DNA from 3 places in the Halomonas sp. DP4Y7-1 genome. Region 2 is predicted to be linked to each of the others. Evidence: riboswitches for the same ligand, from Rfam matches in the RefSeq annotation. Region 2 holds a riboswitch; each other region holds the start of a gene.
The links. Region 2 has a riboswitch for thiamine pyrophosphate ahead of tenA (thiaminase II). Riboswitches for the same ligand answer to the same signal wherever they lie in the genome.

Region 1 (5,475 bases), 120 kb from region 2:
GCTGTCTCAGGGTTGGCCGTTCAGCCTCGATAATGCGCAGGATGGTGGCATAGCGTCCTTTCGGTCCTGTAAAAGCCTCCAGCGGCGGCAGCGCGGGCACGGGCGCATCCAGTTCCCAGTGACTGACGTCCTGGCCGATAAACTGGCTTAACTGTCGCCGCGAGGCCTCTACCGGCAGCAACTCGTCGAGTTCACGCTGCTTGCGTCGGGCCTCTTCCTCGGTAGACCCGACGTAGGTCACAAGCCCCGGCATGATCGCCACCCCTGGACGGCCTGCGGCTTTCACCCTCGCCTTGAGGTCAGCGCAGTAAGCCTGGGCCGATGGCAGGTCATAGGCCACCGCGTAAATGGCTTCGGCATAGCGTGCCGCCAGGTCTCGCCCCTGTTCTGATGCCCCCGCCTGAAACAGCACGGGATGGCCCTGTGGCGAGCGCGGCACCGTCAAGGGGCCATCGACCAGAAAATGCTCGCCGCGGTGATGAATCGGTTGCACTTGAGCAGCATCCGCATAATCGCCGTGGCGATCTCGCAGCAGCGCGCCATCGCTCCAGGAGTCCCACAGCGCCAGCACGGTATTGGCAAACTCTTCCGCTCTAGCGTAGCGCTGCGCGTGGCCCGGCATGCCTTCCAGGCCATGATTGCGCGCCTCGCTGTCGAACATTGACGTCACCAGGTTCCACCCAAGCCGTCCGCCCGAGATATGGTCCAGCGATGCCAGCATGCGAGCCGCATGAAAGGGCGTATAGAAGGTACTGGAGACGGTCGAGATCAGGCCGATATGCTGTGTGGCACGCGCCATCGCGGCAAGCATTGTCAGCGGCTCCAAGGTCCACAGCGGACCGTCTGCGACATTGCCCGCGGCATGGCCATCGGCAAAGAAAACCGCATCCAGGCGACCGCGTTCGGCAAGCTTGGCCAGCTCTTCGTAGTAGGCGATATCCGCCAATCGCTCGACGCTGGAATCAGGGTGTCGCCAGGCCGCCTTGTGATGACCGCAGCCCAGGATGAAGAGATTCAAGTGCATAGAGGTCATCAGCCTTTCACCAGTCCGCCATCGACAATCAGATTCTGCCCGGTGATGGCCCTGGCCCACGGGGAAGCCAACAGCAGTACCGCGTCTGCAAACTCTTGCGGGGTGGTCACCCGTCGCAGCGGTGTGTTGGCGGCGATGAGGTCAAACACCGCGTCTGGTGTGGCACTGGAAGCGTCCGTCGTGCGCAGCAAGCCGCCGGACACCATATTGACGCTGATATTGTCTGGGCCGAGATCCTGCGCCAGCGTACGCGTCAGCGACAGCAGCGCCGCCTTGGCCGCGGTGTAGTCGTGATACGGCACCACCGGGTTCTGGAACAGGTTGGTACCGATATTGATGACACGCCCGACACCCGCCTCGCGCATGCCGGGAAGCGCTGCCTGCACCGTGTTGAGCGCACCACGCACCACACCCTGAAGTTGATGGTCCAGATGCTCCCAGCTCAGCGAGTCAGGGCCAGGCCGTGCGTCCCCATTGAATGCAAAGTCCGGCAGCGCATTGTTGACCACGGTAGTCACAGGCCCACCGAAGCGCTCACTGGCCCTCGCCAACATGGCCTCCACGCCATCCCGATCGCACACATCCGCAGCGACGGCCAAGGCGTGTTCCGGGTAATCAGCGACCAGCGCCCGGGCGCCTTCTTCGCTGCGGCGGTAGTTGACCACCACGCGAGCGCCTTCTCGCAGGAAGGCGCGTGCCAGGTGAGCGCCCAGACCACGTCCTGCGCCGGTAATCAGCACAATTTGAGCGGAGATATCAGGCGCAATGGGGTCGACAACAGGAGAGGTATCGGGAGGGGTCATGCGATGAGTCCTTGGTCGAGGCGGGGAACGCACGTCGAGCCAGGGACAGACGACTGCGCTGACATCCCTTCGCCGGTATGAACTGGATCAGGTTCGACGGGTATTTCTCAGCCCTGGCTCAGCCAGGACACCCCGTGTCATGCGCTCTCGACCTTAGCCCATCACCTTGCCCGGAACAAGACAGCGGGTATCAAGCAAGTGAAAGGGCCTACCCTGATTTGCCATCCTGGCACACGCCGCGACAACCCTATCGCGCCCCGGCCCCTTCACAAAGCAAATGTATACACATTTAAGCGACATCTTTCGACCTTCATGGCTTCGGGCTTTCCTTGCCCTCCAGCGTGTTACTCTGCCTTCTTTTCACCCTCTGTCCTGACACTCCCCCTACCTTGCCACCACCCCCTACTTTGGTACTACCCATTATCGGATCGACGCTTAGAAGAACATTCAACGCATTGTTTATCAAAGATAAAATAATAGAAGAGCGATCTATCTTTCATCATGAAAGGGAGCTGACGTGATCGCCAGCTCACTCGGCTCTAGCCTTTTCGATTTTTATTGTATATACATTATGACGGATTGACGGACCGCATCAGCGGTTCGTCAAGGAAGCGCTGAGCACCTCCGCTCAGGCATCGGTGCAGCGTTTCCCTAAGCCTGCCACACGCATCTGTGAGATCGGCCGATGACAACACCCGACAATGCTGATCCACTGCGCCACCTGGTAACGCCATCACCCGTGGAGAACAAGAATATGTCCGCCTCCAGCAGAAGGCCGCTAAGAAAAGCCGTCTTCATACCCACCTTTTCCATCATCATGGTGGCCGTGGCCACTGGCCTCATCAACAACGACATGCTGGTCGATGTTGCCAAAGGGGTCTTCTACATCTCCCTGTCTGACTTTGGCTGGCTGTATCAGCTGATTGCCGTAACGGCCCTGGTGGTGTCGGGCTTCATCTTCTTCTCCCGGGCCGGTGATATTCGGCTGGGTGGCAAGGATGCAACGCCTACCTTTTCCTTCGCTGCCACCTTCGCCATGGCGCTGACGGGAGGGATTGCCACGGGAGTCGTCACTTACTCCGTCAATGAACCGATCATCTATCTAGGCAACATCTACGGCGAAATCAGTCACCAGAGCTTCGCTCCCGGCAGTGGCGAGGCCGCCATCTTTGCCCTGGCAAGAAGCTTCCACAACTGGTCATTCATTCCCTACGCACTTTATTCCATCGTGGGGCTGATGATCGGCTACATGCACTTTAACCGCAGAGAACGCTTCTCGATCTCCTCAACCGTCAGCCCCGTACTGGGCAGGCACGGCAGCAAGATCTGGGTAAGGTCCCTGATCGATATCATTTCCGTTCTGGCCATCGCGCTCGGCCTGGCCTCTTCTCTTGGCGCAGGTCTGGCATTGATCAGCTCAGGCATCGAGGCACAGTACGGCATCGAATCCAACGCCATGACCTGGCTGGTGCTGACGATTGCCATCTCGGCGATCTTCATCACCTCCGCTGTCTCGGGATTGAAACGCGGCATCCGCGTGCTGTCATCGATCAACGCCTATATCTTCTATGCCTTCGTCGCGATTCTGATCATTGTCGGGCCCCTCAACTATATTCTGAGCCTGTCGGTGACAAGCCTCGGCTACTGGGCAGACAACTTCTTCCTTTGGGCTTTCGATACCAAGGAGTCTGGTGGCGAAGCGCTGGTCACCTGGTGGACGATGTATGACTGGTCGATCTGGATCGCCTACGCCCCCCTCATGGGACTGTTTCTGGCCCGTATCTCCTACGGCAGAACGCTCAGGGAGTTCCTCATCATCAACTGGATTCTGCCCTCGGTCTTCGGCCTGGTCTGGTTTGCCATCTGGGGTGGGTCCGCCCTCAAATGGCAGATGGATGGAACGCTGGATCTGATTAGCATCATCAATGACAGCGGCGCCGTATCCGGACTCTGGGGCTTCCTCCAGCACCTGCCCATGGCCAGCCTGCTGGTACCGCTGGCGATTTTCACCCTGGTCATTTCGTTTGCAACGGCGGCAGACTCCATGTCATCGACCATCGCGACCATCTGCACCAGCAACATGTCCGCAGAAGAGGAGTCGCCCAAGCAGCAGAAGATTCTGTGGGGCCTGTCGATCGCGGCTATCGCCTATGTGATGGTGGCCTTCGGCGGGGGCGCCCAAGGCGTCGATGGCATCAAGTATCTTGCCGCAGCGGGAGGCTTTACCGTGGTCTTCCTGTTCGTGCTGATATTGATCAGCGCCGTGCGAACCTTCATGACTCGCTCACCCCAGGGTGCTGCTGAGCAGCCGGCCGAGGTCTCTCAGCCGGTGACGGGAGGCGTGAATGAGTAACCAGGTCGTCATCTCAGATGCAGCCCCCGGCTGGCTGGAGGTCATCGCCGTCGCACGCCATGGAAGCGAGCTGACGCTGGATGAGGGTCGCTGGGCACGCATCGAGCGGGCCCGCCAGGTGGTCGAGCAGATGGCGGATGCCAGCACTCCCTACTATGGCATCAACACCGGCCTGGGAGCGCTGTGTGACGTGGTGCTGGATCGCCAGCAGCTAAGTGACCTGTCGCGCAATACCCTGATGAGCCATGCCTGCGGAGTCGGAGCCCCCCTGCGGGTCGAACAGGTCCGTGCCATCATGTGCTGCGCGGTCATCAACTGGAGCCATGGGCATTCGGGCATCAGCCCGGGCATCGTCCAGGGACTGCTGGCATTTCTTAATATGGGCATCACCCCGGTGGTGCCAGGCCGGGGGTCTGTTGGCTACCTCACACACATGGCCCATATTGGTCTGGCCTTGCTGGGCGTCGGTGAAGTCGACCATGCCGGTGAACGACGCCCCGCCAGCGACGTACTCGCTCAGCATGCGCTGACGCCCGTCGTGCTGGGTCCCAAGGATGGGCTCAGTCTGGTCAATGGCACCGCCGCCATGACAGGGCTTGCCTGTATCGCCCTGGACGATGCCCATGTGCTGGCCGACTGGGCCGACGCCATCGGCGCTGTCAGTTTCGAGGCGCTGTCAGGCCAGCAGGCTGCCTTCACGCCTGAGGTGCTGGCGCTGAAGGGTCAGCCTGGCGTGGTGCGCAGTGGCGCCAACTTGCGGCGACTGCTAGCCGACAGCCAGCACCTGCAGCAGTGTCAGGGCCACCACCTGCAGGATGCGCTCAGCCTGCGGGCCATGCCCCAGGTCCATGGCAGTTGCCGGGAACAGCTTGAGCACGCGATACGCCTGGTCGACGGAGAGATCAGCGCAGCTACCGACAATCCTCTGGTGATCGGCGAAGGCCCACATGCCAGGATCGTGTCACAGGCCAATCCTCATGGGGCGCCGGTCGCCCTGGCCTGTGACAGCCTCGCCATGGCGGTGTGTGAGTGGGCATCTATCTCGGAGCGTCGAAGCTATCGCCTGGTCACTCCCCAGGCCAGCGAGCTTCCCGCCTTTCTCACCCGCGACAGCGGAGTGAAGTCCGGACTGATGATTGCCCAGTACACGGCAGCGTCGCTGGCGGCAGAGGTCAAGCGACTGGCTCTGCCCGCATCGGTCGATAACTATCTCACCTCTGGTCTGCAGGAAGATCACCTCAGTTTCGGCGACAGCGCTGCGCTCAAGCTCGACCAGGCGCTGGAAG
Region 2 (9,119 bases):
CTGCAGGAAAAGCGTGCCCCGGACAATCTGGAAAGCTGGCTGATCTGATCATGCAACTCCCCTGGCAACAACGTCTGCAGGCCTTTGCCGTCGCTCGCCTGTGGACCCTCCTGTCGCACTGCTCGCCCGCCTCACTGTGGCGGCTGAGCCGCGTTCTCGTCAGCCTGGCGTACCCCTTGCTCAAGCGCGAACGCGCGGTCACTCGGCTGAATCTGGAGGTCGTCTACCCCGACGCCAGCCCGCAGCAGCGGGAATCGCTGGCTCGCGACAGCCTCACGCACTCGACCGCCACCATGCTCGAGCTCGGTTTCTCCTGGCAAGGCGACCCGCAGCGCGTGGCTGACAGCATCGTCGAGGTGCATGGCAGAGCCTTGCTGGATGACGCCCGCGCCGAAGGCAAGGGGGTCATCATCCTGGCACCTCACTTTGGCAACTGGGAAGTGCTCAACTTCTGGCTGTCCAGCCACTTTCCCTTCACCGCCATGTACGAGCCGCCCAAGCTGGCCCCCTTGGATCCCATCATCCGTGCGGGACGTGAGCGCTGCGGCGCCAGCCTTGTGCCGACCAATCCAAGAGGGGTCGCCGCCCTGCTCAAGGCGCTGAAGCGCTGCGAGGCCGTCGGCATCCTGCCGGACCAGGAGCCCAGCTGGGGCAGCGGTGTCTTTGCTCCCTTCTTCGGACGCCCGGCCTATACCGCCACCCTGCTGCCCAAGCTGGTGGGACGCACCGAAGCACGGGTGGTGACAGGCGTCGCCCTGCGCCTACCCGGGCGAGGGTTTGCCCTGCACTTCCTGGCCGCCGACGAGCGAGTCTACGATGCCGACGAGACGACCTCCTGTACCGGTGTCAATGCCAGCATCGAAGAGGTCATCGCGCTCGAACCCGCCCAGTACCAATGGGAGTACAAGCGTTTCACCAAGACCCTGGAAGAGCAGCGCGGCGATCCCGACTTCCGCCGCCACCGGCTGTACAGTTCGAGGAATATGAAGTGACCCGTCCTCAGGACTCGATCTCACGCGACACCCATGTAGGGCACGCCTTGTACGTGATGTACCTGGCGGGCCTGGTCACCGGGTTCCTGACCCTGCTGATCGCGCTGATCGTGGCCTACGTCTATCGCAAGGATGCCCCGCCGTGGCTTCGGGCCCACTATCACTACCTGATTCGAACCTTCTGGATCGGCCTGGTGTATGGGGCCGCCGCGGCGGTGCTGACGGTGCTGGTCATCGGCCTGGCCTTGCCACCACTGCTGGTCAGTGCCTGGTTCGTGATTCGCTGCATCATCGGCTGGCGCGCGCTACACCGGCGGCTGCCGCCGCCTCGGGTAGACAGCTGGCTGTGGTAGCCATCTGCCGCAGCCGAGCCGTCACCCGCCAGATCAGTCCCTTCTCCTTCCCCCTACCCCTTCTCCCCTGCCCTTGCCCCTGCGACATGTATCCGCAGGGATACATTTCTTCGCAATTTTGTCGCCATAAGGCGACACGGAACCTCACTTTCCCCCTCCTCTCAAAGGCAGGTAGAACCCATCTATTGCATCTTTACCATCAGACAATAGGCTAGAGTGTGAAGAGCATGGATAGCCGTTTCAGCACAAATATGGGCAAAGTGATACACGCGACCTGCTGGCTGACCGCCTCTCGACCATCGCCGCAACGGCAGTCGCGGCGATGGTCGCGTATCACGGCGATCCGCGGCAGACCGTGATGGCTCCGCGATAGCCGTGACAGGTCCCGACGCCCACTGCCCAACGTCCCACTGGTTCCGCCTGACAGAGCACTGGCAGTTCGGTGCCATCAGGCCGCAAGGAGAGCGAACGTGAACACCCCAGTCATCTGCGGACGGTCGACACCGCCCACTGCCTACCCGGCCGAGTCAGCCCGCGTCAGTGGACGCGGCGGCCTCCACTGGAAGGCCGCTGCATCATGGGCACTGGCCGGCATGCTGGTCAGCGCACCCGCGCTGGCGGTGGATGCCGACAGCCTTTTCGAACAGGTGACCGATCAGGCGAGAACCCTGGCCGAAGCGCCCTACGAAGCACCAGAGAGTACACTGCCTGACGCCGTGGCCGAGATGGGCTACGACCGCTACCGGCAGATTCGCTACCGCGATGAACAGGCGCTTTGGCGCGATCACGGCAACTTTCAGGTGGAGCTGTTCCATCCCGGCTTTCTCTACGACCAGCCGGTCGATATCCATCTTCTCGAAGATGGTGAGGTGCGCACCCTGCCCTTCGAGCAGCAGCGCTTTCGCTACGACGACGATGCTGCTGAGCTGGCCGAACTGGATCTCGGCGACCAGGGCTATGCCGGCTTCCGTCTGCATTACCCGCTCAACCGAGCGGATGTCGACGACGAGTTTGCCGTCTTCCTCGGCGCTTCCTACTTCCGCCTGGTGGGCAGAAACCAGGGCTACGGGCTCTCCGCAAGAGGCTTGGCGATCGATACGGCCATGCCCCAGGGCGAAGAGTTCCCCTCCTTCCGCGAGTTCTGGCTGGTCCAGCCTGAGGCTGACGCCAACCGTATGACGGTTCTGGCGCTGCTGGACAGCCCGTCGCTGGCCGGGGCCTACCGCTTCGAGATTGCGCCTGGCAAGAACACTGTCGTCGACACCGAAGCGCGACTGTTCGCCCGCAGCGATGTCGAAAAGCTCGGGGTCGCGCCGCTGACCAGCATGTTCCTGCATGGCGAAATGGATCGGCAGGAAGAAGATGACTATCGCATCCGCGTGCATGACTCCAGCGGGCTGCTGATGGCCACCAGTTCTGGCGAGTGGACCTGGCGCGTGCTCGATAATCCCGCAGACCTGCAGATCTCTGGCTTGCAGGATACCTCTCCGAAGGGCTTCGGCCTGGTCCAGCGTCCGCGCCACTTCGATGCCTATCTGGACATGGAAGCCCGCTACGAACGCCGCCCAAGTCAGTGGGTACAGCCCGCTGGCGACTGGGGAGAAGGCCACGTGGAATTGATCGAAATTCCGACCGACAGCGAGGCCCACGACAATATCACGGCCTACTGGGTTCCCTCCTCGCCCCTCAAGGCGGGAGAGTCACGCACCTATCGGTATCAGACCTGGACCTTCGCTGATACCCCCATGGAAGAACCCCTGGCGCGGGTCGTCAGGTCACGCCAGGGCTGGGGTGGCATTCCCGGTCAGAGCAATCCCCCCGACGAACAGCTCAGGCAGTTCATCATCGACTTTCGCGGCGGCGAGCTCGAGGGTCTCGATGCGAGCCAGCCGGTCAGCGTGCACCTGACCACGTCCAGTGGCGAAACGACGGAAGCCAAGGTGACAGCACTGCCCGATGGAGACACCTGGCGGGCCAGCTTCAAGCTGCTGCCTGATGGCGATACGCCGGCAGACCTGCGCCTGACCTTGATGCTGCGCGACCAGCGCCTGAGCGAAACCTGGAACAGCATCTGGAGTCCCCGATGAACGAGCATACCCCGGAAGTCCCCTGGCCCCGGTGGCGCAGAACGCTGGTAGGCATGGCCATTGCCGCCACCACCGCGCTGGGTGTCTGGACCATGTTCAAGATCCTGTATGTCGAGGGCATCACTCCCCTGGAAATGGCCATCCTGGGGCTGTTTGCGATCACCTTCGGCTGGATCACCATGGCCTTCTGGAGCGCCGTGATCGGGTTTGTGCTTCACCTCACTGGGCGTGACCCCTTGAGCCTCAAGCGGCGTGGCGCCGGACCGATGAGGCCCGCCGGCTCTCGCTCTCGCACCGCCTTGGTCATGCCGATCCACAACGAGGACGTGGCCCGGGTCGCGGCTGGGCTCGAGACAACCTGCATGGACCTTGGCGAGCTGCCGGAGGGCATCGACGTCGAGGCCTTCGTGCTCAGCGATAGCACCGACGACGCCGTCGTGGCGGAAGAAAAGGCCGCCATGGCAGCGCTGCAGCAGCGACTCGAGGGCCACTGCCGGCTGCACTATCGCCACCGGGACAGCAACGCAGGGCGCAAGGCAGGCAACTTGGGCGACTTCTGCACCCGCTGGGGCAGCCACTACGACTATATGCTGGTGGTCGACGCCGACAGTCTGATGAGCGGGACCACGGTGGTCGAGCTCATCGACGAGATGATGGCCAATCCTCGGCTGGGGCTCCTTCAGACGGTGCCCATTCCCGTGCGCCAGCAAAGTCTGTTCGGGCGCTGCAATCAATTCGCTGCCGCGCTCTACTCGCCCATGCTGGCGGCAGGGCTGAGCTTCTGGCACGCCACCGCAGCCAACTATTTTGGCCACAATGCCATCATTCGGGTGGACGCGTTCACCGACGCCTGTGGCCTTCCCGAGCTCCCTGGCAAGCCGCCCCTGGGTGGCGATATCCTCAGTCATGACTTTGTCGAGGCAGCGCTGTTGCGCCGGGCCGGCTGGCAGGTGCGCATGCGCACCGACCTGGGCGGCAGCTATGAGGAAATGCCCAGCCACATTCTCGACTATGCCAAGCGTGATCGACGTTGGGTACAGGGCAACCTGCAGCATCTGCGCCTGCTGAATGGCCATGGCCTGCATGTGCTGAGCCGTCTGCACTTCTTCTTCGGCGCGCTGGCCTACCTGTCGTCGCTGGTGTGGCTGGCGATCCTGGTCATCAGTACCATCGATGCGCTGATCAGGGCGCTCGTTCCCACGAACTTCTTCACCGCCAGCTCGCAGTTGTTCCCTGACTGGCCCATCGCTCCGCCCAACCTGATCATTCCCTTGTTGATCGGCACCTTGGGCATGCTGCTGATGCCCAAGGTGCTGGGACTGATACTCGGTCTCATGCGGGATCCAGAGGGCTACGGGGGACGCCCAAAACTGGTCTTGAGCATGCTGGTGGAGACCCTGTTCGCCATGCTGATCGCACCGCTGATGATGGTCTTCCACAGCCGTTTCGTGATCCAGGTGCTGACCGGTCGTACCGTTGCCTGGGACCCGCAATCCCGAGAGGGGCGGGCACTGCCCTGGCGGGAAGCCTTCCGCCATACCTGGCTGTGGTCGCTGATTGGTGCGGTGTGGGCTCTCGTCACCTGGGCCTACACTCCGAGCTTCTTTCTCTGGCTGACGCCCGTCTGGCTCGGCCTGGTGCTGGCGGCTCCGCTGGTGCGCTGGAGCTCCAGCCTGACCATCGGCCGCCGCCTGGCCCGCGCCGGGCTTCTGCTGGTACCCAGTGAGACACGCCCCCCCAGGGTCGTCGCCGATCTACACATCGAGAGTCAGCTACCCTCATCGGGCGCGCCGGCCGCTCCCCCCAGCGAGCGTCCCCGAGACATGCCTGTGCAGTCCTTCCGACGCCCCCATCAATCGGCTGAGGTGCACAGCGACCCTGGCCACCCGATCGACACCCCCACGCCAGATCGTCGCTGATCCATCATAAGCCATCATCAGCGTCGGTGCAGGACGCCGCGGCCGTGACCCTCATGGCCGCGGCGTCATCATTAGGTAGTCTCTCTCGACAACCTCCCTTGACGCCCCCTTCCGATGCTATCCGAAAGTGGTGTCTGGCAAAGCCGCAAGGGCGTGCTAGACTGCGGTCGACTCGCTTGACGGGGTGCCGGTCAATCCGGCTGAGATGGTGCAGGGCCAGCGTGGTGTAGCGGCCCGACAGCACCGATCCCGTGGAACCTGATCCGGGTGCGGTGTGGACTCACACCTTGAACCGGCGTAGGGAATCAGGCGGTGGCACGCCTTCCCTGCGGGGGCCTGCCCTTCCTCCCCGCCGTCCTTCTCTGCCCCGCCCACCGGATCCACTATGCCGGAGCTATCATGGGCTATTGCTTCAACGATCTGATCGCTGCCTGCCGCGACGACTGGCGGCGCTATACCGAGCACGACTTCGTTCGTGCACTTGGGCGCGGCGACCTGAATGACGCCAGCTTTCGCCACTATCTGAAGCAGGACTACCTGTTTCTCCTGCAGTTTTCACGCGCCTACGCCCTTGCTGCCTACAAGAGCCAGGACCTGGAGAGCTTGCAGGGGGCCTTCAAGGGGATGCAGACGATCCTCGAGGTCGAACTGGGCCTGCATCTTGCCTACTGCCGAGAATGGGGCATTGACGACAGCGAGCTCAGCCGTCTACCGGAGGCACGTGCCACCCTGGCCTATACCCGCTACGTCCTCGACACCGGCAGTCGTGGTGATCTGCTGGACCTGCACGTCGCCCTGGCGCCCTGCATGGTCGGCTACGCCGACATCGGCCGCTGGCTGGCGGATCATCCCGAGACGCTGCGTGGTGGCGACAATCCCTACGATGCCTGGATCACCATGTACGCAAGCCCTGACTTTCAGGCCTCGGCCGTGCGCGAAAGGCACTGGCTCGACGACCAGCTCAGCCAGGTATCGAGCGCTCGTTTCGACCGGCTGGCGCGCATCTTTAGCGACGCGACCCGTCTCGAGACTGACTTCTGGCAGATGGGACTGGACCTGAGCGACTGACCTTGGCGACGCCTTTAGGCGATCGAACTGGGCGATCGACCTGGGTGATCGCGCTCGACAACACAGACAAGCTGACAATAGCAACGCTTGACGGGGTGCCGCAGCCAGCGGCTGAGATCATGCAGCGCATGAGACCCGTTGAACCTGATCTGGGGATACCCCCGATGTTACGGCATCGAGGCGAGGACCAGCGTAGGGATCAAGCGCTCACGGCCACGGCCTCGACGCCCCCCCCTTCTCCCTCGCGACGTGCCATTACCACCATCAGGGCGACGCCACTTGCCCTGCACCGCCGTGAGAGGAAACCACCTATGTCACTCGACCACCCCTCGTCTCATCCGAGATCCCGCCATGACGCCCACTTCCTGGCCGAGACGGCCAGGGTCGACCAGGCCGCCGTCACTCCCCTGCCAGGCTCTCGCAAGGTCTATGTAGAGGGCTCCCGGCCCGACCTGCGGGTGCCATTTCGCGAAATCACCCTGTCGCCGACGCGCACCTCAGGCGCCGACGAAGCCAATCCACCGCTACTGGTGTACGACACCTCAGGCCCCTATACCGACCCGGCGGTACAGGTCGACCTGCGCAAGGGACTAGCCGAGTTGCGTAGGCCCTGGATTGAGGAGCGCAACGATACCGAGTGGCTCGACGGTCCCACCTCCGAGTACGGCCGCCGGCGTGCCAATGACCCGCTGCTGGCCCCCCTGCGCTTCGAGCTGACGCGCACACCACGCCGCGCCACCAGGACCGCCGATGGCCGCCCGGGCAACGTCACCCAATTGCATTACGCGCGGCGCGGCATCATCACACCGGAAATGGAGTTCATTGCACTTCGCGAGAATCAACGTCGACAGGCCCTTCAGGACCCTTATCGTGGCAGTGACGAGGTCGAAGCGATACTTGGCCACCAGCACCCCGGCCAGTCGTTCGGAGCCCGTTTGCCGGATGAGATCACCCCCGAGTTCGTGCGCCAGGAAGTGGCCGCCGGACGCGCCATCATCCCGGCCAACATCAATCATCCCGAAGCCGAGCCGATGATCATCGGGCGTAACTTTCTGGTGAAGATCAACGGCAACCTAGGCAACTCTGCGGTGACGTCCTCCATCGAAGAGGAAGTGGACAAGATGACCTGGGGGATTCGCTGGGGGGCGGATACGATCATGGACCTGTCCACTGGACAGAACATCCATGAAACCCGTGAGTGGATCATCCGCAACTCACCGGTGCCGATCGGTACCGTGCCACTCTATCAGGCGCTGGAAAAGGTCAAGGGCGTGGCCGAGGACCTGACCTGGGAGATCTTTCGCGACACCTTGATCGAGCAGGCGGAACAGGGGGTGGACTATTTCACCATCCACGCCGGTGTGCTTCTTCGCTATGTGCCGCTGACCGCTGGCCGAGTCACCGGCATCGTCTCGCGGGGAGGCTCGATCATGGCCAAGTGGTGCCTCTATCACCACCAGGAAAGCTTCCTCTACACCCACTTCGAGGAGATCTGCGAGATCTGCAAGCAGTATGACGTGGCCTTCTCGCTGGGCGATGGGCTGCGCCCGGGATCCGTGGCAGATGCCAATGACGAAGCTCAGATGGCCGAACTCAAGACCCTGGGCGAGCTGACCCACATTGCCTGGAAGCACGACGTGCAGGTGATGATAGAAGGGCCCGGCCACGTGCCCATGCACCTGATCAAGGAGAACATGGACAAGCAGCTCGAGTACTGCGACGAGGCGCCCTTCTATACCCTGGGCCCGCTGGTCACCGATATCGCTCCCGGCTATGACCACATCACCTCAGGCATCGGCGCGGCGATGATCGGCTGGTACGGCTGCGCCATGCTCTGCTACGTCACCCCCAAGGAGCACCTGGGCCTGCCCGACAAGGACGACGTCAAGACCGGGATCATCACGTACAAGATCGCCGCCCACGCGGCGGATCTGGCCAAGGGGCACCCCGGCGCTCAGCGCCGGGACAATGCGCTGTCCAAGGCACGCTTCGAGTTCCGCTGGGAGGACCAGTTCAACCTGGGCCTGGACCCGGACACGGCCCGCGCCTACCACGACGAGACGCTGCCCAAGGACGCGGCCAAAGTGGCCCACTTCTGCTCCATGTGCGGACCCAAGTTCTGCTCCATGAAGATCAGCCAGGAAGTCCGCGACTATGCCCGCGACAACGGCCTGGACGGCGACAGCGAGGCGGTCATGGCGGGCATGGAGGCGCAGGCACAAGCCTTCCGCCAGCAAGGCGGTGCCCTGTACAAGGAAGTCTGACGCAAGCCCATCACGGCCACCTTCCCGCCCACGGCCCCGCGGGCGGGGAGGTGGCTGCCGTAAAGCCACTGCTGCGGCGGTGGTTCAGGGCCGCCGGCAGCCTTCACGCTGCACCGCACAAATTACTACCAAAGTCTAACCTCTTTGCCCTATCGCTTGATGGTCGTCACAAGCTGTGCTGTTCCCCCAGCAACTGACTCTCCCTACCTCCCCAGGACAATTATTTGACGCCAGGCTCGGTGCTAGATTCGCCGCCATCCCCCCGTTTACACGCCCTAACAAGGCGTCTTTCTCTGGAGATGGCATGAAAGCCCCGATACTGGTGATCAACTGCGGCTCCTCCTCGATCAAGTTTGCGCTGGTCGATCAGACCCCTGGCGCACCTCGGATATCAGGCATTGCTGAGCGCCTGGGCAGCCACGATGCCTGCCTGAAG
Region 3 (5,256 bases), 120 kb from region 2:
CATAACAGCGGGGGAGCTCGCCCCGCCGTTATGGTTTCGGTTCAGTGGCGTCGGTTTGATTGCCTTAGGGAAACACTGCATAAATTACTGCGCTCGATATCTCGGCTGCTGGCGGTGCTCAAGATCCTCATTTAACCGCATGTAAACTCCGGTCTTTCCGCTCCGGCAGCTACCGACCTGTCATCGCTCGAAACATTTATTCAGCGTTTCCTTAGTTCTGGAAGCGTCTCACCAGGCCGCTCATTCGGTCAAAGTCGTAGCTCTCCCGAGATGGCATCAGCTTCATCAGGACGAGAGATACCAGCACCGGAACAAAGGCAGCCAGCAGGAAGGATTCCAGTAGCGTCGCGGTGCCACCGTTAGGCGAGGGGAACATCCACAGCCCGGCCAGCAGACCTGCTGCGGTACTGATCACTGCATTGCGACCGTGATAGCGGCGGTTGAACAGGCCGAAAAACACCGGAAAGGCTGCGGCAGAGCACAGCAGGTCTGCCAGCAGGAACAGGTAGAGGACGCTGTAGCCCTGCGCAGCGACCCACGTCACTGGTATTGCAGCGACGACGATGAGCCAGCGTGCCATTCTCATCAAGGCCGCCTCACTGGCCTGGGGCAGCAGCCTGTGCATGTCGACGGCGATAATGCTGGAGGTGGCATTGATCGTTGTGTCGGCGCTACTCATTACCAGCGCAAGGCCAAGGGGAATCAGGGCCAAGGCAAACCACAGCGGCACGTCGGACAACAATACGCTGAACAGAGCGACGGAGCCGTCTCCCTCAAGTCCCAGGCCGATGAACGCCAGGCCGAACAGACCCATGAGTACGATGACCGGGAAGTTGAAGAGTCCCGCGATCCAGAAGCCACGCCTGAGCACGCGAGTATCCCGGGCCGCATAGATCCTCTGCCAGGTTCCTTGGTAGAACAGACCCGTCAGCATCACCGCGAGAAAGAAGGTCAGGCCAGCGCGCAGGCCGCCAGCATCGGTGATATCCAGCAGTTGCGGAGCACGCTCGCGTAGCCCCTCGAGCGTCGGAGCAACGCCACCCGCCGCCTGCCAGCCAAACATGAGCAAGAGAGCCAGCAGTGGCAGGATCACCAGCATCTGCACCTTGTCAGTGAAGATGGTGGTACGCAGACCGCCGTAAAAGGTGTAGAGCAGGGTGGCGATCATCACCACGCTGGCGGTTAGCCAGAGGGGGATGGGGGCCAGCAGGGTCACCATGTGGGCAATGGCGGTCAGCCCTGCAGCCAGAGAGATAAACAGGTAGAACAGCATAATCGCCAGGGTGAAGGCATACATCGTGCGGCCGTAGCGGTGGATCACGAACTCGGTCAGGCCGTGGCCTTCGGGAATCAGCTCCCGCATGCGTCGACCAAGAGGAATCATCACCAGGCGAGGCACCATGGAGCCGAGCGCGTAGCCAATGACCGCCGCGATACCGCCCCAGGTGGCAGCCTGGGCCGGTCCAAACAGGATCCAGGTGCCCAGTGTGGTGGCAATCAACGTCAGCACCGTGGCACGAGTGTTCTGGCTGTTACGTGCGGAGATGTAGTCATCTAGGCCGCCCCGACGGCGTCGGGCGTAGAGCAGGCCTGGAATGGCAAAGATGGCAGCGCACAGCAGCAGCCACAGCGCCGTCCAGAGAGGGTCGAGCATCATCGAGAGAAACCTCTTTCTTATCGTTGTCCGCAGGGACCAGTGGACATCGGGACGGACGGCGGGCAGGAAGAAAGAGGGAGAGCGGCAACCATCCTTCCCTTCGCCGGCATGACCCGGATCAGGTTCAAAGGGTTACCGCGCAATGCGGAATCTCAGCCCCGTACTATGGCCTTGGTGCGATACAGCGCTGTCGCGGCGCTGTCACGACCTGTATGGCCAGTAGGGCTCCCCTAGGAAGAGGTCCAGACTAGGGCCGGCTAGTGGGGCTGTCAATTGCAGAAAGGTAGGGCGCTCGTTGCGGAAGCATCGCGCCGCTAACGCCCCTCGAGTGACATTGCTTGGCAGGCCCGATCCAGCCAGTGGGTCGTCTCCGAGAGCCTGGGGTGGGGGTTGTTGTTGCAGTCGAAGCAACCCGAGCTCTTCGCCACCTCTGCCAGCGACGTATCAGAGGTAGCGTTCAGCACGAGGGTGCGCCGATGCCCTCCGCCGCCGGCAAGAAAGTGGGCAGCTTCAGCGTGCTGGACTTCCATGGGAAAGGACAGGTCTGACATGGGAAAGGACTGGTCTGACGTGGGAGTGTCTGGTGAGACAGTGTCTTCGGCAAGCGCAGTGCCTGGCTGGCCTCTGCACCAGATGACTTCAAATCCCCTCTGATGGGCATGCAGGCCAATGCGATGCACGTCCCTGATCGGCCCAGCCATTACCAGGCGCAGCGCAGGTTGGATCAGCAGCGCAAGCAGCTGATCGCATTGCTGTACCAGTGGCTCATGTTGCTCGACGCGCCTCAGTCGGGCGGGGGAGCCATTCAAGTTGATAAGGCGAACCAGCGAAGGTTGTCCGAGCAGCGTCGCGTGCAGGACTTCCAGATGGGTCTGTGTCGGGCTGTCCGGCAGCAGTAGTTCCGCGACGTGGTCGCGACCCTGGCTGACATGGACTGTCGTCAGGGGGGAGTGATGGACGTCGGCGTGCTGGCGCAGGTCCTTAAACGGATGCGGTAGTCGGTAGGCGTTGCCGTCCTCGTCAATCGGCTCCGCTTGAGTGGTCTGCATACGGTAATCCACAAGACCGTAAGCGCTGCCCAGTTGAGTCTCCAGCCAGGCGGCACGTCCTTGGTACGTGAGCGAGAGAGCTCGCTCGATCGCCATCAAGTTTTGGTAATACATGGCATTCGCCTCTTGAGCACCGTGAGCGAACGTACTGTCCACGCAGCGTGGAAAATTCTGATGCATTCAACCATACAAACAGCCAAATTCATGAGCAGGCCAGAAGGATGCTTGTGCGTCCTATCACGTCAGGGGAACGACCAGGAGAGCCAGCATGGACCAGTATGCCTGGGTGCGAGAAGCATTGACGCTTGCCGGGACGGTACTCGTCAGGGTGTCGCCAGCGGCGGTGGTGCTAGACGTGGCCGGCGATTGTGCGTCGGTGTTGGGAGGATCTCGCGATGAGGTTGTCGGACGTTCGTTGTCGGAGCTGCAGGGGCACTCCGCCAGGCTTGCAGAAGCCATGGCGGGTGCGGGCAGGCAGTGGGACGAGCAGGGAAGGGGGCAAAGCCGTAGCTCGGCTTACGTGATGCTGCCTGATGGCAGCATGGTGCTGCGTCTGCCGATGCAGCAACGACCTGATCATGGTGTGGTGGCTCGGCTAGCGGATCATCTTCCTGTCATGGTGGCCTACGTGGATCGAGACCTGTGCTTTCGCTTCAACAATCAGGCATATCAGGACTTCATTGGCCTTACGTCGTCTGAATTGGCAGGTCAGCCGGTGGCATCGGTTCTCGACGCCTCCTCCTATGCGAAGATTCAGCCGCGCTTCGCGCGTGCCCTGGCGGGGGTAGAGGTCAGCTACGAGGATGCACTGGTGCTGCAGGACGGCAGGAGAGCATTTTTCAAGGTGAACTACTTGCCGGATATCGTGGATGACGGTGTCGCGGGCTTCTACGCCATCATTCAGGACGTCTCTGAATACCGGTCGATGATCCAGCTGCTACGGGATGTGCACACCGGCGTTAACCGCACGGATATCGAGACGTCCGAGATTGTCGATATGCTGCTGCGAGATGCGCTTGTTTACCTGGGCCTGGACATCGCGTTGGTCAGCGAGGTGGTGGGTGAGCAGTACAGCGTGCGCTGGGCGGCCAGTGATGAGGCGCCGGTAGGTCCTGGGGATACCTTTCCTCTGGGAGATACGTATTGCCGTCTTACCCTTGATGCGTGTGACGTCTTTGCTACCCATCATGCCAGGTGTGATGAGCGTGTTAGCGGGCACCCCTGTTACCAGGCGTTTCAGTTGGAAACCTATATTGGTGCGCCCATTTGGATAGAGGGCTCCGTCTGGGGAACGCTTAATTTTTCCAGCGCTAGACCTCGTCGCCAGCCCTTTTCAGAGGTTGATATTGAGCTGGTGCGTCTGCTGACCGGTGCAGTAGAGCGAGTGATTACCAACGAACTGGACGTAGCGCGAATCAAGAGGGAGCGCGACGAGCTGGAAGATCAGGCATTGCGTGACCCGCTCACGGGCTTGCCCAATCGGGCGCAGCTCGATCGCTATGTCGACGAACTTATAGAGGAGTGCACTTCACGGGGGACGGGCTTTGCCCTGGCCGTGCTGGACATCGACTTCTTCAAGCAAGTGAATGACCACTATGGGCATGTGGTAGGAGACCAGGTCTTGGTGTGGCTCGGTCAGGCCGTTGAGCAGTGTCTGCGTGATGGTGACCTGGTGGCCCGTACCGGAGGCGAGGAGTTCGTTATCGTCATGCGTCATGCCGCATTGGAGGAGGCCATGAGCGCGGCGCAGCGTGTATGTCAGGCCATCAGCCAGAGCCAGATCGAACTTGCAGATGGTCAGCAGTTGAACATCACCATCAGCATGGGCGTCGGTGCGTACACCAAGGGGGAGACGTTTACGTCGCTATTTGAGCGCGTGGATCAAGAGCTGTACGCCGCAAAACACGCCGGACGCAACCGGGTATGTGGCAAGCGTCATATGGCCTAAACAGAGGCTGGTCTTTTGCTGGTTTTTTTGATGGTCTTCGCTTTCGGCGCGCTAGCGCTCGTTCCCTGTAAGGTGTCTTGTCAGGTCTCTTGCCAGGTCTCTTGCCAGGTGTAGTGGCGTGAAGGCCTTGGCGATGCCAGGGCCTTTTGCGTGCTGATGCCTTGCCACGGTGCATGGATGTGGCAATGACGGCGACTAAAGGTGGGTCCCCGCGAACGTTATGGCGAGGACATAACAGAGCCGTCATGCGCTGATGAGTTTTTTTGATTCAGACTATTGCCAAGCTGCCTCGAGATCCGTAAAGTACGCATCCGCTGCCGGCGACGAGCAAACGTCACAGGCGGTAAAGAGTGGTAAGAGTAGTTGATTTGAAAAGGCTTTTTGAAGCTTCTCGGAAAAATCACTGCTTGACGAGCAACGAGAAATCGGTAAAATGCTCGCCACTTGATCGGAGTCGCCGGCGGGGCATCAAAGGATGCGCTGAGGCACGCTTCGCTCTCTTTTGAAGTCTGCGAGCATCGCTTGCAGGACGTAAAAGAAAGCGCTTGACGAAACGCTTCGATTCTGTAGAATACGCCTTCCTCGCAGGGCGCTGAGCAAAG

Region 1: another riboswitch for thiamine pyrophosphate. It lies ahead of KUV72_RS03570 (3-oxoacyl-ACP reductase); the one in region 2 lies ahead of tenA (thiaminase II).
Region 3: another riboswitch for thiamine pyrophosphate. It lies ahead of KUV72_RS03580 (sodium:solute symporter family protein); the one in region 2 lies ahead of tenA (thiaminase II).

The regions. Positions count from the first base shown of each region.
Region 1 is NZ_JAHVKS010000001.1:867,807-873,281, reverse strand. It holds gene KUV72_RS03575 (LLM class flavin-dependent oxidoreductase) at 1-1,033, opposite strand, end outside; gene KUV72_RS03570 (3-oxoacyl-ACP reductase) at 1,033-1,836, opposite strand; TPP riboswitch at 1,884-1,981, opposite strand; gene KUV72_RS03565 (BCCT family transporter) at 2,522-4,189, shown strand; gene hutH (histidine ammonia-lyase) at 4,182-5,475, shown strand, end outside.
Region 2 is NZ_JAHVKS010000001.1:747,105-756,223, reverse strand. It holds gene KUV72_RS03050 (DUF4870 family protein) at 1-48, shown strand, start outside; gene KUV72_RS03045 (lysophospholipid acyltransferase family protein) at 51-992, shown strand; gene KUV72_RS03040 (DUF4870 family protein) at 989-1,345, shown strand; gene KUV72_RS03035 (glucan biosynthesis protein) at 1,816-3,432, shown strand; gene mdoH (glucans biosynthesis glucosyltransferase MdoH) at 3,429-5,351, shown strand; TPP riboswitch at 5,522-5,673, shown strand; gene tenA (thiaminase II) at 5,751-6,419, shown strand; TPP riboswitch at 6,501-6,635, shown strand; gene thiC (phosphomethylpyrimidine synthase ThiC) at 6,731-8,683, shown strand; gene KUV72_RS03015 (acetate/propionate family kinase) at 8,988-9,119, shown strand, end outside.
Region 3 is NZ_JAHVKS010000001.1:873,593-878,848, forward strand. It holds gene KUV72_RS03580 (sodium:solute symporter family protein) at 212-1,657, opposite strand; TPP riboswitch at 1,736-1,899, opposite strand; gene KUV72_RS03585 (hypothetical protein) at 1,972-2,820, opposite strand; gene KUV72_RS03590 (diguanylate cyclase) at 2,975-4,654, shown strand.